DNA from 2 places in the Enterobacter sp. I4 genome. Region 1 is predicted to be linked to the other one. Evidence: predicted binding sites of a transcription regulator. Region 1 holds the regulator's gene; the other holds the start of a gene.
What was found. The regulator LexA, encoded in region 1, represses DNA repair genes until DNA is damaged. The targets are predictions, from matches to a motif close to TNCTGTATGTACATACAGNA.

Region 1 (3,125 bases):
GACGCCCAAACATCACCGACACCGGCACCATCTGTACGTCCAGATCGGGGTTGCTGCGGTGCAGATCGAGGTAGTCATGGAACAGCTTGATGGACTCTTCTTTCGGCGTGTAATAGGTAAACACGCGTGGCCCGCCATGAATGAACACGTAGCGCGGCAGCAGGGTGCCGTCGACTTCCAGCGGCTCAAGCGGGTCGGGTAAATCGTGCGCCAGACATTGAGCGCGAAGCGTCAGCAGGTCTGCCTTCGAGTTATAAGGCAAAACGTACATAATAGGGCGCGACGTATCGAGCCCTAATTCCAGCGCGGGTTCTGCTGGAATAGACTTACTTTTTACCAGTACGCTTAATGGTAAATTAAGTAATTTGTAGTAAATTCGTGGCCAGCCGGACATAAACGATGTAAAGCCTCTGGTTAATAATGCAATTGCGGCGCAAGGATAACAGAAAGCGCGCAAAATTTCTGTTGTTACCCGTCATACTTGAGGCTGTAGCGCAACGCGCTGTGCCCCCTGTTACAGACGCTCTTTTTCCTGAAAGGTTCTTTAAATGGCCAATAATACCACTGGGTTAACCCGAATCATTAAAGCCGCCGGCTATTCCTGGAAAGGTTTCCGTGCCGCGTGGATCAATGAAGCCGCATTTCGCCAGGAGGGTATCGCAGCTATTGTTGCGGTGATTATCGCCTGTTTCCTTGATGTTGACGCGATTACCCGCGTGCTTTTAATTGGCTCCGTACTGTTGGTGATGATAGTGGAAATTCTTAATAGCGCTATTGAGGCCGTCGTTGACCGTATTGGGTCAGAATTCCATGAGCTTTCTGGCCGTGCGAAAGACATGGGCTCTGCCGCCGTGCTGCTGTCGATTATCACTGCGGTAATAACCTGGGTCACGCTGCTTTGGTCACATTTCCGATGAGCCTCGAGGAATAATTAAGTCCCTGGTTTTTTGTGCAGTTTTTGGTTCCAAAATCGCCTTTGACTGTATATACTCACAGCATAACTGTATATACACCCAGGGGGCGGAATGAAAGCGTTAACGACCAGGCAGCAAGAGGTGTTTGATCTCATTCGGGATCATATCGGCCAGACGGGTATGCCACCCACGCGTGCAGAAATCGCGCAGCGTCTGGGCTTCCGTTCTCCTAATGCTGCCGAAGAGCACCTTAAGGCGCTGGCGCGTAAAGGCGTCATTGAGATAGTTTCCGGCGCGTCACGCGGTATTCGTCTGCTGGTGGAAGAAGAGACCGGTATTCCGCTGGTGGGTCGCGTCGCCGCAGGTGAACCCCTGCTGGCACAGCAGCATATCGAAGGGCACTATCAGGTTGACCCGGGCATGTTCAAGCCGAGCGCTGATTTCCTGCTGCGCGTTAGCGGAATGTCCATGAAAGATATCGGTATTCTTGATGGCGATCTGCTGGCGGTACACAAAACCCAGGACGTGCGTAACGGACAAGTGGTCGTGGCGCGCATCGATGATGAAGTGACGGTTAAGCGCCTGAAGAAACAGGGTAATACCGTACAGCTTCTGCCAGAAAACAGCGAGTTTTCCCCCATTGTAGTGGATCTCCGCGAGCAGAACTTCTCTGTTGAAGGCCTGGCGGTAGGTGTTATCCGCAACGGCGAATGGCTGTAATCTCTTCCTGACAGGCCGCAGTTCCTCTGCGGCCTGGCTTATTTTCTGATTCCGGTAATTTCAATGGCCTTGCTAACTTCTGCCGATAAGGCGTTGTGGCGTCTTGCGCTACCGATGATTTTTTCCAATATCACCGTTCCTCTGCTGGGGCTGGTTGATACGGCGGTAATCGGGCATCTGGATTCGCCGATTTATCTGGGCGGCGTCGCGATTGGCGCAACGGCGACCAGCTTCCTCTTTATGCTGCTGCTCTTTTTGCGCATGAGTACGACAGGCCTGACGGCCCAGGCGTACGGTGCAAAAGATCCCCTGCGTCTTGCTCGCGCGCTGGTTCAGCCGCTTATCCTGGCTTTTGGTGCCGGCGCGTTAATCGTTCTGTTGCGTACGCCGCTTATCGATCTGGCGCTTCATATTGTGGGCGGCAGTGATGCTGTACTGGAGCAGGCCCGGCGGTTCCTTGAAATTCGCTGGCTGAGCGCGCCTGCTTCACTGGCAAACCTGGTCCTGCTGGGCTGGCTGCTGGGCGTGCAGTATGCCCGCGCGCCGGTGATCCTGCTGGTGGTGGGTAACCTTCTCAATATTGTCCTCGATCTCTGGCTGGTAATGGGGCTGCACATGAACGTCCGCGGCGCGGCGCTGGCCACGGCAATCGCCGAATACGGCACGCTGCTTATCGGTTTGTGGATGGTCTGGCGCGTGCTGGCGATGCGCGGTATTACGCTTGCGCTGCTGAAAACGGCCTGGCGCGGCAATATGCGTAAGCTGCTGGCGCTCAATCGCGACATCATGCTGCGTTCGCTCCTGTTGCAGCTGTGCTTTGGCGCACTGACGGTTTTTGGCGCGCGCCTTGGGCCAGAAATAGTTGCGGTCAACGCCGTTCTGATGACGCTCCTGACCTTTACCGCATACGCGCTGGATGGCTTTGCTTACGCCGTAGAAGCGCACTCAGGTCAGGCCTATGGCGCGCGTGAAAGCGGCCAGCTGCGCGAAGTATGGCGTGCAGCCTGCCGGCAGGCGGGCCTGGTGGCACTGATTTTTGCGCTGGTTTACGCCTGCTTTGGCGGGCATATTGTCGCGCTACTCACCTCGTTGCCCACGCTGCGCGAGCTGGCAGATCGCTATATCCTCTGGCAGGTGGTTTTACCGGTGGTGGGCGTGTGGTGCTATCTGCTGGACGGCATGTTTATCGGTGCGACGCGAGGGGCGGAGATGCGTAACAGCATGGCCGTCGCTGCGGCGGGGTTCGGCCTGACGCTGTTGACGCTGCCGTATCTCGGCAACCACGGTCTGTGGCTTGCGCTGGCGGTCTTTCTCTCACTGCGCGGCCTTTCGCTGGCTGTTATCTGGCGTCGCCACTGGCGAAACAATACCTGGTTTCCTGCCCGAAGCGATATATCGTAACGGTTAAAGATTCCGAATATAAAACCAGCTGCCGAATCCTTAACTACAATAATAATCACGTCCAGCAGAAAAGAACGAAGCGGACGATAC
Region 2 (3,125 bases), 550 kb from region 1:
GACAACGAGCACGCCAAGCAGCTGGCGGCGCTGAATAATCGGCACCCCGAGGAAAGCGCGGAAGCGCTCTTCTTTTACGGAGGGGATATATTTAAAGCTGGGGTGTTTTTGCGCGTCAGCAAGGTTGATTGGCTCGGCCAGTCGCCCGACCAGCCCAACAATACCTTCATCAAACGCAAGCGTGACGGTGCGGCCCCGCGGTTTTTTTAATCCCCGGGTCGCCATCAGGTAGTAGCACCGTCGGTCATGGTCGGCCAGATAGACCGAACAGACCTCGGTTTCCATCGCAAGACAGATGTCCGTTACCAGAATGTTTAGCGCCTCGTTGAGGCGAGGCGCGCTGGCAACCTTTTCAACTATTTCTCGCAAGCGGGTGAGCATGATTTGCGTAGCTTAACCTCTTTTACGTCGCCAGGCAGGTGCGCTCTGCGGCTTAGGAGGCGTCTCCTGAAGCTGCATAACAGCACTTGCGAACTCTTTCATCACCCTACGGTAAACATCGCGCTTAAATGACACGACCTGACGAACAGGATACCAGTAGCTTACCCAGCGCCAGCCATCGAACTCCGGCGTGCTGCTGGTTTGCATATTGATATCTGAATCGTTGCCCACCAACTGCAAAAGAAACCACTTCTGTTTCTGGCCGATACAAACCGGCTTTGTGTCCCAACGCACCAAACGTTTCGGTAACTTGTAACGCAACCAGTTGCGGGTCGACGCCAGGATGCGAACATCTTTCCGGCTTAAACCAACCTCTTCAAACAGCTCCCGGTACATCGCTTGTTCTGGGGACTCTCCTGGGTTGATCCCGCCTTGCGGGAACTGCCAGGAGTGCTGACCATATCGCCGGGCCCACATCACCTGGCCCTGACGATTACAAATTACTATTCCTACGTTTGGGCGGTAGCCATCGTCATCAATCACCGGACTACCCCAAACTAAATCTGATATATGAATGATTGTTTCACACTACAGGGAGGCGGTAAACCACTCTCTTACAGGCCTGCAGCCTAATAACAATTGAATAACTCACAATTTTGTGGGGAGTTATAAACAGATAGAGGCGATCGAGACCATTTTTATTCACCTTTTCTGTGGATATAGTTGTGAAGAAGTACGGAATTACCGATGAACAACCTTTCAGACCACCTTATCCCCTCCGCCAGCCATTTTTAAAAATCCGTTTAATTTCATAATATTGATAGCATACAAAAGGGAGAAAAGGTGATTAACGTGACGATCGTCACATCAAAGATCCCCGTACTGATGAAAGATCGAACAGCGTCGGTTTTATCCACAGATTGTGCCAATAAGTTAGGCACAATTTGTGTGAAAATTCGATTTTCATCGCACGTCAAGGCTGTAAATTGAAACAGTAGTGAGGGTTATTCCCAGTTATCCCATTTTTCTGTGGATAACATGGTGTAAGATCCTGTTTATTGTCAGTGACCAGAATTGAACAACCCATTTTTTAGCCGTATCCTGACGCTTTCAGCGCTGAAAATTATTATTAAAATCATCCACATGGAATATTTACTCAGAAAAAGGTAAACTCTATCCACAAGGGATAAAATATCAGCTCATTTTTTAATCAAAAAGGTTGTTAACATGCATTCGCTCGCCCCATTGCCCAGTGCCCCCGTCAGTGAAGCCCAGCTGCTCCAGCAGGCGCAGCGTCTGGCTGGCTATACGCTGGGCGAGCTGGCGGTGATGGCGGGGCTGACGATACCTAACGACCTGAAGCGCGATAAGGGCTGGATCGGCGTGCTGCTGGAACGCTGGCTGGGCGCAAGCGCGGGCAGTAAGCCCGAGCAAGATTTTGCGGCGCTGGGCGTTGAACTGAAAACTATCCCCATCGACGCCCAGGGCAGGCCGCTGGAAACCACCTTCGTCTGCGTTGCGCCGCTAACGGGTAACAGCGGGGTGACATGGGAAACCAGCCACGTCAGGCATAAGCTGAAGCGGGTTCTGTGGGTACCCGTTGAGGGCGACAGGCAGATCCCGCTGGCAGAGCGTCGCGTTGGCGCTCCGCTGCTCTGGAGCCCTGACGAAGAAGAAGAGAGGCAGCTTTCCCAGGACTGGGAGGAGCTGATGGACATGATCGTGCTGGGACAGGTGGAGCGGATCACCGCCCGGCATGGTGAGGTGCTGCAACTGCGCCCGAAGGCCGCCAACAGCAAAGCGCTCACTGAAGCGGTTGGCGCACGTGGCGAGCCGATCCTGACGCTGCCGCGCGGCTTCTATCTTAAAAAGAACTTCACCGGAGCACTGCTGGCACGCCATTTCCTGTTGAAAACATAGTTTTTTACCAATTATGCGCTCCGGCTAACATAATCTCCCGCTTTTTAAGATTTCCCCCCTTTCACCTGTCGTAATATCAGGTTATTACTACACTATGATTTGATACGAGCCAGGTGAGGACGAGAACGATGAAAAAATGGGCAGTAATTATCTCAGCAGTCGGTTTAGCGTTTGCGGTATCGGGTTGTAGCAGCGACTATGTCATGTCAACCAAGGATGGCCGCATGATCCTGACCGATGGCAAACCCGAAGTCGACGACGATACCGGCCTTGTGAGTTACCGCGATCGGGAAGGCAATCAAATGCAAATCAATCGCGACGAAGTATCCCAGATTATCGAACGATAAACCGTTAAAGGTCAGTACCTTGCTGGCCTTTTTGATTTTTTCCTTCCCCTTTTGCCTTCCCTCTGCCATGTTTATATTCCTTTGTCGGGAGGTTCCTGACGCGGTCTGTATATCTTTAAAGGAAACCGGCTATGCATTATCACCGTATCCCCCACAGCGCTCTGGAGATCAGCCAACTGGGGCTGGGCACGATGACATTTGGTGAACAAAACAGCGAAGCCGATGCCCATGCACAACTTGATTACGCGGTCAGCCAGGGCATTAACCTGATTGACGTGGCGGAGATGTACCCTGTTCCTCCTCGCCCGGAAACGCAGGGCCTTACCGAAACGTACGTTGGCAACTGGCTGGCGAAACGCGGCAATCGCGAAAAGCTGGTTATCGCCTCCAAGGTCAGCGGCCCTTCCCGCAATAACGATGCCGGGATCCGCCCTAACCAGATCCTCGATCGCAAGAATATCCGTGACGCGCTGGATG

Region 2: a site for LexA is predicted at 1,359-1,378, ahead of mutH (DNA mismatch repair endonuclease MutH). Genes of this name have one in related genera too.

The regions. Positions count from the first base shown of each region.
Region 1 covers NZ_JALBUO010000001.1:138,277-141,401, forward strand. Annotated here, with positions in the region: gene plsB (glycerol-3-phosphate 1-O-acyltransferase PlsB) at 1-394, opposite strand, end outside; gene MOQ06_RS00655 (diacylglycerol kinase) at 549-917, shown strand; gene lexA (transcriptional repressor LexA) at 1,026-1,634, shown strand; gene dinF (MATE family efflux transporter DinF) at 1,698-3,035, shown strand.
Region 2 covers NZ_JALBUO010000001.1:687,688-690,812, reverse strand. Annotated here, with positions in the region: gene ptsP (phosphoenolpyruvate--protein phosphotransferase) at 1-381, opposite strand, end outside; gene rppH (RNA pyrophosphohydrolase) at 394-924, opposite strand; gene mutH (DNA mismatch repair endonuclease MutH) at 1,609-2,301, shown strand; gene MOQ06_RS03260 (YgdI/YgdR family lipoprotein) at 2,430-2,648, shown strand; gene MOQ06_RS03255 (NADP(H)-dependent aldo-keto reductase) at 2,780-3,125, shown strand, end outside.